DNA from 2 places in the Bacillus pumilus genome. Region 2 is predicted to be linked to the other one. Evidence: predicted binding sites of a transcription regulator. Region 2 holds the regulator's gene; the other holds the start of a gene.

Evidence for each region. Region 2 encodes LexA, which represses DNA repair genes until DNA is damaged. Its sites were predicted from a motif close to CGAACATATGTTCG; they were not measured.
Region 1: a site for LexA is predicted at 1,207-1,220, ahead of CKW02_RS06160 (ImmA/IrrE family metallo-endopeptidase). Genes of this name have one in related genera too.

What each region holds. Positions count from the first base shown of each region.
Region 1 is NZ_LT906438.1:1,231,807-1,237,650, reverse strand. It holds gene CKW02_RS20570 (hypothetical protein) at 1-38, shown strand, start outside; gene CKW02_RS06165 (N-acetylmuramoyl-L-alanine amidase) at 27-926, opposite strand; gene CKW02_RS06160 (ImmA/IrrE family metallo-endopeptidase) at 1,236-1,784, shown strand; gene CKW02_RS06155 (poly-gamma-glutamate hydrolase family protein) at 1,812-2,435, opposite strand; gene CKW02_RS06150 (DUF5412 domain-containing protein) at 2,680-3,051, shown strand; gene CKW02_RS06145 (methyl-accepting chemotaxis protein) at 3,088-3,912, opposite strand; gene CKW02_RS06140 (FAD-dependent oxidoreductase) at 4,130-5,602, shown strand; gene hag (flagellin Hag) at 5,635-5,844, opposite strand, start outside.
Region 2 is NZ_LT906438.1:1,753,252-1,759,095, forward strand. It holds gene CKW02_RS08805 (NucA/NucB deoxyribonuclease domain-containing protein) at 1-127, shown strand, start outside; gene CKW02_RS08810 (STAS domain-containing protein) at 276-1,124, shown strand; gene CKW02_RS08815 (DL-endopeptidase inhibitor IseA) at 1,158-1,700, opposite strand; gene CKW02_RS08820 (hypothetical protein) at 1,995-2,429, shown strand; gene lexA (transcriptional repressor LexA) at 2,475-3,095, opposite strand; gene yneA (cell division suppressor protein YneA) at 3,255-3,566, shown strand; gene CKW02_RS08835 (YneB family resolvase-like protein) at 3,584-4,231, shown strand; gene CKW02_RS08840 (DUF896 domain-containing protein) at 4,301-4,531, shown strand; gene tkt (transketolase) at 4,719-5,844, shown strand, end outside.

The DNA of each region.
Region 1 (5,844 bases), 520 kb from region 2:
TCATCCAATCATACAAACAGAAACACTCACTTACTTAACAGCTTCAGAAGCTTTTCCTTCGTTTTAGGTCCGTATACCCCATCACTTGTCAGACCATTTACCAGCTGAAAACGCGCTACGGCGTTCGCCGTTTTTTCTCCGTAAACTCCGTCTATTCCTTTATTTGCAGCTGCTTTATCAGGATAAAAATAAACAGCAGCAAGCGCCTGCTGGACTAGGCGTACGTGCTCTCCCTTTGTCAATGGAGAAGTCACCTTTAAAACCCCATTTGGCAGCTCATACAAACTCTTTGCATCGTTACGATAAATTTTGAGAACCTGTCCAATTTGAATCTTATTCGGATCGCTAATGTCATTCCACTTCTGTAAATCCTGAACTGTGACCCCATGAGCTTTCGCAATACTCGTTAACGTATCCCCGCTTTTCACGACATACGTGATGACCGTCTCCGGATCTTCTGCCGTTCCAATCCCTTTTTTAAATTCATCCCAAGTAGATAGAAGCTGGCGTGGACATGCTTTTCCAGACCAGTACTGATGTGTGACCACGTTTGTTAGCGGAATGTGATGTTCTTTTAACAGCTTTTGAATGAGCCATTGTGCATGTTTGACCGCTTGCTGAAAATTCCCATCTACATTCTCACAAATTTCAATTCCGATCGACTTCCGGTTACCATTCCCATGACCATCCCCTGCATGCCAGCCATTTTCATTTAATGGCAGATGCTGAAAGATTTCATGATCATCCACTGTAAAGTGCCAGCTCACCTCAGTCGTTGGGCTTTTTACATAGGCCGCATGACTTTTCGCATCCGCTCCCTTTGACGTGTTTGCTGTGTTATGCACCGTTACATACTCCGGTGTCATCGCATATCCTGGGCGGTTCCCGTTTCCAACTGGAATAAAATCTTGATAAATTTGTACCATCTACTGCACTCCCTTTTGCTAGATTGAATTGATCTTTCTCATCAATCGGTGGCGTTCGTAAGACAATACTTGTTTGTTTTCATGAAAAACTATGGTAAAATTTGAATTCAATTCACTCTTTTTATTAGTGAGAAGTGCAAAAATACAGAAAAAAACAGGAATTAATTCCATTTTTCCTTGATTTTATGTTAAAATTGTTAAAAATACGCCGATATAAAAAGTAAGTAATAGCTCATTTAGCTATTTAGTCCTTTATGGACTTTTCTTTTACGCCAAAAATAGAACATACGTTTGTATGGAGGTTTTCAAATGACTGGTTTTTTAACCCATTTAGAAGAAGATATTAAGCGTTTATATGATCAATTGCAAATAAGCGGTCCTGCTTATAGAGAGTTGCAAAGGATCGCTTCTGAATTTCGTGTATGGGTCCATTACGAAGAGACTGGCAGCATGATGATCCAGCATCAAGGTCTTTACAGTATTATCTTAAACAGATCCCTATCACCTGAAGAACAGTGGCAGGATTTTGCCCACGAGCTTTGTCATGTGCTAAAGCATACAGGCAATCATTTCAAAATGAACAAACTCTTTCGAGAACTACAGGAGTTTCAGGCAAAACAATTCATGTACCACTTTTGTGTGCCAACCTTTATGCTGCTGAAAATGAAGCTTCCAACCCTTCGGCAGCAAGCCATTTTGCATATTGCTCAAACGTTTCACGTCACTTGGGCTTTTGCTGAAAAACGGGTTGCCTTATTCGAACAGCGAAAAGCAGGTATTCGCTTTCAACAGGAGTTTACGTCTTATTTAATGAAAGCAGAAAGAGTCGCAGAAAAAGAAGCCGTTTATCAAACGTAAATAATCGGACATAAAAACGATAGAAGTTTATTCATAAAGGGCTAATACTTGTTTGAGTACATTTGTGTACCGATAAAATTGTTCAGTTTGTGTATCTCGCCGGTATCGACGCCTAAAGTCTTGAAAGAATGCTCTTCTTTGCGCCTGACTAATTTCAAGTTGTACACTTTTTCCTGTCAAACATTTGTTATTGATATTATCAGGATGCGTTCCAGAAAAACGATCAGATTCGGCTAGCAGCAATGCGTGAAAGCCATTTAGCGTTAAACGCTTCACAGTTTCTGCCGCTCTTTCTCTGTCCGTACCCCCCACTAACGTTTGAAGCACCTCTGTTTCTCCGTAACCATGAAGTGCAAACGTATAATGATGGGTATGCACCTGTGAAAGGCAAAGCGGCTCATCAAAGCGTGTGCTTGTAATATGAAGAACATGATTGCCTTTTACTTTAAGGCCTTCAAATAAATACATAGAATAGTCACTAGATATTTCATGAATGAGCTCACTCACGCCTGATTCAATTCCTCCGGCATGAGGCGACAAAACCAGAAGCTGGTCACCTTTCCGCTCGTGAAGAATTTGATAATCAATCCCTTTTCTTTCATGAGCGGAAAGCTCTTCATAACTTTGATACGTATCGATCATTTGCCTCATGTCATCTGCTCCATTTCTTTATATGAGCATAAGTCTACTGATCCCTCATACTTTTGTAAAGAGGTTTCGAAACAAATATACCACTTGAATTCTTCCTTAAATCTTCCTTACATTTACGCCATTCTGTTGAATTTTGAGAAAAAATGACCGATAATTGAAACGAATAGAACTTTTGGACTATATGAATCTTTTTGTATTCTCTCTCATAAATTAGAAATATTGTGATCTACATCTGGAGGAAATCATGTTAAAAAAGAAAACCACCCTCACTCTGATCATCTTACTCCTTAGCTTCGCTGGCATTATTTATTGGAAATGCTTCTCTCTTCAAGGCGTGTCTCACGGAACATTCATCCGCTCGATGTCATCACCTGACGGAATGTATATCATCAACACCTATCAGCATAGCGGAGGAAAGCTAAAGGAAAACGCAGTCAGAGCAGAAATTGAAAACAAACTGAGCCACCGCAAGAAAACGATTTACTGGAAATACCCTGATAAAGACCCTCTCATCCAGTGGAAAAACGGACAGCTTGTTCAAATTGGACATGAATTTTTAAATGTGGTGAAAGGCGACACGTATGATTATCGCTTTGATCAGAACAAGAGAAAATAACGACATACAAAAAACGAATCCTCTTGGATTCGTTTTTTACGTTGACATGACGGTTTGCATGAATTTCTTCATATCCTTACTAACCGTCGTCAATCGATCGACAATTTCACTAAACTCTGTGACAAGTAAAGCCTGTTCTGATGATGAACCTTTCATATGATCCATACTCTCAAGTAATGTATGTATATTGGACGAAATCCCTTGTAATGAGTTTTCAATGTTTTCTGTTGCACGTGAGGTTTCACTTGAAAGCTTTTGAACCTCATTTGCTACAACACTAAAGCCAGCTCCCTCTTTTCCTGCTCTGGCTGCTTCAATTGAAGCATTCAATCCTAGCAAACTCGTTTGTTTCGAAATCCCTTTAATCATTTTTGTAATATCGGATGTTTTTTTCGAGCTTTCAAGTGTTTGCTGCGTTTGTAAGGTCATTTCCTCACTCGTCGCTGAAAGCTCCTCTGAATGCGCCGCTACCACATGCACCTTTTCTTGAATACTTTGAATGATGTCACTTAATGACTCCATATACGCTTCAAGCTCTAATTGATTTTTAAGGGGAAAACCTAAAGCGAGTGCACCAATTGCTTGTTGGTTTTCATCTAAAATAGGCATACACATTGAATTTAATGGCGTTCCATACACCGATTCAGGCAAAGATATATTTGATATCTCACCTCTCAGCGCTTTTTTCAAATTCAGATCATCTGGTTTAATGAATTCACCAGCCCGAATTTGAAAATCAAGATCTTTCGATGGCAAATAAAGCAAAAATTTCTCTCGATCAGTGACACCCAGCGTCACTTCATTTTTTAAAATCTGCATGATATAAGGTGCTGCAGTTACAATGCTCTGTAGTATATCCAATTTCTCTACCCCCTTATAAAGTTTATCGGTCGTTCTTCTTAAATTAGTAGTTGTTTCTTAAAAATAATGATGATGTTTGAAGAAATTCTTCATATTTACGAGTAAAAAGTAGGACATTTCCTTTCTATATTCAAACGTAAATTTGCTATAATTAACGAATCAACATATGATGAAATGGTCATGTAACCATTTTACTTATTCATTGGAGGCGCATGTTGTGACACAACCCATGAAATATGAGCAGGCGATCGTCATTGGCGGCGGTATCACCGGAATGCTCGCTGCAAAGGTTTTATCAACGTTTTATCATCAGGTATTTATCATTGAAAAGGACGAATTGCCAGATTCTCCCGAGAATCGTCTCGGCACTCCTCAAGCCTTTCACCCACATAGAATGCTTCCACTTGGCAAGCAAATATTCGAACGTCTATTTCCTGGTTATACAAAAGAGTTACTGGCAATGGGCGGGTTTAATACATTGCATCAAACATCTCGATTTATCACAAAAGATGGTGAATTAGTGCTCACCGATACAGAAGAAACAGCTGTCACAAGACGTGCCATGCTAGAGTGGGTGCTGATGCAAAGAATGTTAAGTGAGGAACGTGTTCATTTTCTAGAAAAACATGAAGCGATCTCGCTTCAGTTTGAGGAAAGAACGAATCGAGTCGTAGGACTCATCGTGAAAGATCGGCATATAAAGCCAGGAAATATTTATCAAATAAAAGCAGACTTAGTGATCGATACGTCTGGAAGAATGTCTAAATTACCAAAATGGCTGAAAGACGCAGGGCTGTGCTTGCCACAGACAGATGAGTTAAGCGTCTCTCTTGGCTACAGCACAAGATACTACCAGATACTACCAGAGGCACCAAACCTGCAATCAATGGTCGTAGTTGGACAGCCTCATCAAAAAATCCCAACAGGGCTGTTTGAACGGGTAGATCATGATTTAGTGGCTGTTCTTCTCTCTGCAGCTGGCGGTTCACATTATCCAACAACAGATGCTGATCAATTTGATGCAGAAACCGCTGCCCTTACCCATCCAGCGATAGCAGAAGCCATCACCCATTTAACGCCCTATACAAATCCAAAAGGATTTAGAGTCCCTTCTTGCGTGAGACATCACTATGAACAAATGCACGATTGGCCGAGTGGATTATTGGTGATGGGCGATGCCTTGTGTACATTAGATCCCATTCATGGGCAAGGAATGACAAAGGCCGCACTCGAAGCACAAACTCTTGAGCGTATGCTCAAACAAGCACAAAAAAAGGAGCAGCTATCATTTGAAAAGGACACATTACAACAAATGCAGCATGCCAATGAACTTGGCTGGTGGCTTTGTGCGATTGCTGATATGGCGTGGGAAGGCGTCAAATTAAAAGGAGAAACAACCATTCCCCATTTGACGTTCATACAAGGATTTTTAAATCGCTACGTACAATACACCATAGTAACAAAACAGCCTGAACGTCTTGAAGCGTATCACCGGATGCACTCTTTCTTAACCGAACCGAGAGAGATCATCAACTTAGAACAACTGCATGACATGATTCAAGCCGACGCTTCTGGAGAAATTGCTGAATGGTGGAGTCAGTGGGATCAAGAGAATGATGAAGACAATCGAGCTTTTTTCCATGAAGCGGTTCCTGACTTTAGTTTACAGCACTTGCTGTCATTCGATTGAAACAAAAAAAGCCCCTTAGAGGGGCTTTTTCATTAACGTAATAATTGAAGTACGTTTTGCGGCTGTTGGTTTGCTTGAGCTAACATTGCTTGAGATGCTTGAGAAAGAATGTTGTTCTTTGTGAACTCACTCATTTCTTTCGCCATGTCAACGTCACGAATACGTGACTCAGCAGCTGTTAAGTTTTCAGCAGAAGCACCAAGGTTGTTGATTGTGTGCTCTAGGCGGTTTTGGACCGCACC
Region 2 (5,844 bases):
TGAGGGAGGAAAAGGCGCAAGCGTTCAATATGTCAGTCCATCTGATAATAGGGGAGCAGGCTCATGGGTCGGGCACCAAATCAGCGGATTTCCTGATGGGAAAAGAATATTATTCATTGTGAAATAAATCTGAGGAAAAGGCACCCCTCAATCGGGTGCCTTTTTTTTATATGATCAGAGCGTATCCGAGCTGGCAGGGAAAAAAGATTCAGTGGTACAATCAATCTATAAGGTACAAAGACTGACAAGAAGAAAATGTGAAGGGACATTTGCTTATGGATAAGAACCGTGCATTATACGATTTTTTTATGCAGCATGCAGAGAAGTTGACTGAAACATGGTATGAATCAATTGAGGACGATGATCCAGAATCCATATACCGTTCAACAGATTCCAGCATCATATCAGAGCTAAAACGGCAAAATCAAGATTATTACCAGCATTTTATACGTGCTCTTATTGAAGACAAGACGTATTTACATACTGAGTTTAAAAAGTGGTCTGAAGACTTAGCCAGTGACCCAAAGCATTTAAACACACCATTAGATTATGTTGTGAGAGAATACATGTCCAATCAAAGAGTGGTCCTTCATTACTTAAAAGAATTTATTAAACAGCGTCAAGATGAAATTGATATTGACCGCATCTTTTATTGGTATGATTTAATTTCAGAGGCGTTTAATATTTCCATTCATATGTTCATCCAGCAATATGTGAAAAATACAACGAGGAAGCTCGTGGCACAAAGAGACATGATTTACGAGCTGAGCTCACCTGTCATTGTCTTAAAAAGTTATATTGCGTTATTGCCGTTAGTAGGTGATATTGATACAGCGAGAGCAAAGATTATTTTAGAAAATACGCTAAAACAGTGCTCACAAAAAGGTGTACAGCATTTATGTATTGATTTATCGGGCGTTGTCATTATTGATACAATGGTGGCTCATCAAATCTTTGATCTTGTCACATCACTTCGGTTAATTGGAGTAGAGACAACTATTTCAGGAATCAGACCAGAAATTGCCCAAACCGCTGTGCAGCTCGGGCTTCCTTTTAATGAATTTCGCACGGCATCATCACTTGCTCACGCCTTAGACCGCATGACTGAATTTACTTCAATATAAAAACCAGGCCGATTGAATGGCCTGGTTTTTTATTTAGATAACAGCGTCAATTTTTGTGACTTTCCAATCTTTTTGTCCTTTTTCGAACGTAACCGTTCTTTGTACTTTGCGTCCATCAAGTGTTGGGACAGTGAATTCATATGTGCGGACTGTTTGTTTTTTAGAGACAAGTTTAGGTGTCGCTTTATCCCAATTAAGCATATTGTCTCCGTCGCCGACTGGAACAGCCATTTTGCCTTTATGAACAATGAACTGGTAGTCTTTTAAACCTTGATTGATGGCTTCTTTTGTGAAAACTTGAGATAGGTAGCTGTTTAGTTTTTTCTTTGTATCAAATGTTTTAGAAAGATAGTTGTAAGTCATGTCTTTATAGCTAAATGATTTTAATTTGTAATCAGAATGTTCATTAATTTTGTAGCCTGACATCGCACTCCAAAAGTGTTCCCGTGCATCAAGGGCAATATGTAACGCTTCTTTATTTGTCAAAGTGGCTGGTTTTTTAGAAGCGGCCAATGTTGTAGATTGTAATGAGATCATAAGCATAATAGCAGTTAATAAAACGAATAATTTTTTCAAGGCGATTGCCTCCTTTTCTCAATGAAAACTTCTTATGTTACAAATGTTACAATAATTACAGTGATATTACAAGTATTAAATCTAAATGTTTTTTATTTCTTTTCTTTCTATATATATAACGTTTGAGGGTGGCAAAAAGTTTTCATTTTTTTATTTTTTCTTTATATCTACTATTTAACCGTTCTAAAGAAGAACAAAACGTTTTTTGGAAAAGTTTCTGTTTGGACGTTCAACACGCTTTTTCATTTATGACATATACTATCGTGATGAATGTCTAAGAAAGTGGTGTTGAATATGTATTATCCGTATGAAGGTATGTGGAATGGGTACTCATATGATAGGCAGATGCAAGGTTGGCCGTCGCTCCCTTCTCAAGTTGGAGGATTTCCAGGGTTTCCAATCGGAGGAGGAGGCACTGGGCCCGGATCTAGTGGATCAGCCCCGCCAGCCCCACCACAGCATATCGTTTCGCAATATCAGCAAGCATTATCACAGCCTCAAAGCATGCAGTCACTTATTTCAGGGCAAACAGGTGGAGGTCAGCAATCGGTTCAATTTGCGGCGGGATGTAATAGAAGGTGGACGATTGTGTTTATGAGAAACGGTCAAGTATTTTTAATGTATGTTCTATCTTCACAGCCTTTCGGGAGAACAACTGGCTTTATTTGGCCGAACTTTACATTTGGTTCCTTCCCAAGCTCGAGTATTCTTGCCTATTCTTGTTCATAAAAAAAAGCCGGTTCTCATCATTAACTGATGAAATACCGGCTTTTTTTAGTGAATATTTCTAAATACGCCAATCACTTTACCTAGTATACTTACATTCTGTAAAATAATCGGTTCCATAGATGGATTTTCTGGCTGTAATCTAAAGTGTGTATCTTCTTTATAGAAACGTTTCACTGTCGCTTCATCTTCCTCTGTCATGGCGACGACAATATCTCCATTGTTAGCAGTGCTTTGCTGACGCACAATGACATAGTCCTTGTCCAAAATTCCTGCGTCAATCATACTTTCTCCCATAATTTCAAGCATAAATACTTGTTCATCTGGTGCTGCAAAAGTCTCTGGAAGAGGGAAGTACTCTTCTACATTCTCAACAGCCGTAATAGGCAGGCCTGCTGTTACTTTTCCGATGACTGGTACGTTCATTACAGCACTCTTTGGAATATTCATTTCCTCTTCATCTAGTACTTCGATCGCTCTAGGTTTTGTCGGGTCTCTTCTAATTAAGCCCTTCGTTTCTAGTCTAGCTAAATGTCCATGAACCGTTGAACTGGATGCTAGACCGACAGCTTCTCCAATTTCACGAACGGATGGGGGATAGCCCTTGCTTTTTACTTCTTCTTTGATGAATGTCAGGATATCGAGTTGTCTTTTTGATAGCTTCGTCATCTTTTGCACCTCAAAACGTCAATTTTAAAGAAATTATAGCATGTTTTTCCTAACAGTACAAACATAGGTTCGAAAAAAACGTTTGACAGAAACGTTTGTTCGTATTTATAATAAGTGTCAGAAAGAACGAACACACATTCTATTAGGAGAGATGACATTATGAGGTTAAAAGAATCTATTATTTTTATTGGGGTATTCTCATTCATCGTTGGCATATTTCTCTCACTTATTGCAGTCACAAGCCATAATGATCCAAATCAGTATGTTAAAATAGAAGTTCAATCAGGGGATACTCTTTGGGGGTTAGCTGATCAAGTAAACGACAGCAAATCAATCGATAAAAATGCGTTTATTGACTGGGTCACTCAGCACAACGATCTTGCTTCAACAGAAATCCAGCCTGGTGACATCCTTGTCATACCAGTCAAAAAAGAGCATCCAGTCGTATATCAACTTGCAACAGTACAGTAGAAAGGTCGATTGAAGACATGAATGCAATCATCTATGCGAGAGTAAGCACTGTCAAAGAAGAGCAGGAAACCTCGCTGAAGAGACAAGAAGAAGAATTGCTAGCTTTAGCTGCTATGCACAAGATGAATGTGGTTAAAGTCATTAAAGAAAAAGCAAGCGGGTATGATCTAGATCGCGATGGTGTGTTTGATATGCTAGCTACACTAAAAGAAGAGTCAATTGATGCTGTTCTTATCCAGGATGAAACACGTCTCGGAAGAGGACAAGCAAAAATTGCGCTTCTTCATTGTCTTTTTAAAGAGAATGTAAAGGTGTACAGTACGTTTCATAGAGGCGAACTTGAGCTTTCAGAAGCAGATGAAATGGTGATTGAGATCGTAGGAGTCGTTGAAGAGTATCAACGAAAAATTCATAACCTGAAAATCAAGCGGGGAATGAGAAGAGCCGTTGAACGAGGGTATCAGCCCGAACTGAATTTAAAACAGCAGGATCATGCGCCTGGTCGTGAGCGTATTGAAGTGCCGATTTCAGAAATTGTTCGATTAAGAAAAAATAACATGACCTTCGCAGAAATCGCAGCAACTCTTCAGGCACTAGGTTTCGACATTTCAAAAGCAACGGTCCATAGAAGGTATCAAGAATATGAAAAAGGTCTGACCACCTAAAGCTTGATTTGTTGTCAAAATGATTGATATTTAGTAGTATGTAGAGAAAATGCTTTAAAGGAGTTAGTCATGATTTCTAAAAATCAGCTTGCAAGAATCAATGAGCTTTCAAAAAAGTCAAAAGAGACCGGTTTGTCAGACGCTGAAAAAACAGAACAAAAGCAATTAAGAGAAGAGTATTTAAAAGCTTTTCGTTCTTCTATGAAAAATACACTTAAAACCGTGAAAATCGTTGACCCTGAAGGAAACGATGTCACACCAGAAAAATTAAAAAGAGAAAGAGATCAAAACCTTCATTAAGTTTTCGGTTTCTTGAATTTTGAAAAGATGGGAAGGATATTCTCATCTTTTTTCATATTTGCATAACTTTTTAGGTGATCGATAAACTAAATGTGACAAAATCACTCTTTTTCAGCGTGAAATAGTTGTGAAAAAAGGACAGTAGATTTATGATAATGGTGTACACAAGATACGGAAGGGGATTTATATGGAAACGATTGAATTGAAATCTATTGCAACAATACGTACTCTCTCCATAGACGCAATTGAAAAAGCGAATTCCGGCCACCCTGGAATGCCGATGGGTGCTGCACCAATGGCATACGCTTTATGGACGAATCACTTAAACGTAAGTCCGCAAAACCCAAATTGGTTTAACAGAGACCGTTTTGTATTATCTGCGGGACATGGTTCTATGCTTCTATATAGCATGCTTCATTTAAGCGGATACAACTTGAGCATCGATGATCTAAAACAATTCCGCCAATGGGGTAGCAAAACACCTGGACATCCTGAATTTGGACATACAGAGGGCGTCGATGCTACAACAGGTCCTTTAGGACAGGGGATTGCCATGGCAGTTGGTATGGCACTTGCAGAAAGACATCTTGCGGAAACGTATAACAAAGACAACTTTAATGTTGTAGATCACTATACATACAGCATTTGCGGAGATGGAGACTTAATGGAGGGAATTTCCTCTGAAGCTGCTTCCCTTGCTGGTCATTTAGGCTTAGGCCGTTTAATTGTCCTTTATGATTCAAATGATATTTCTTTAGATGGCGACCTAGATCGTTCATTCTCTGAAAATGTGAAGAATCGTTTTGAAGCGATGAACTGGGAAGTTCTTTATGTGAAAGACGGCAACAACATTGAAGAAGTGACGGCTGCTATCAAAAAGGCAAAACAAAGCACAGACAGACCTACACTGATTGAAGTGAAAACAACAATCGGTTTCGGATCGCCAAACCGTGCAGGAACTTCTGGTGTGCATGGTGCACCACTTGGCAGCGACGAAGCCAAGCTGACGAAGGAAGCTTACTCTTGGACGTTTGAAGAAGATTTCCATGTACCTTCTGAAGTGTACGATCATTTCAAAGAAGCTGTAAAAGACGCTGGTCAGAAAAAAGAAGCAGCTTGGAATGAATTATTTGCGCAATATGAAAAAGAATACCCTGAGCTTGCAGCTCAATTGCAGCTTGCGATTGAAGGAAAGCTTCCTGAGAATTGGGATCAAGAGGTTCCTGTTTATGAAGCAGGTTCAAGTCTTGCCTCCCGCGCTTCTTCAGGCGAAGTATTAAATGGCATTGCGAAGCAAGTACCTTTCTTCATTG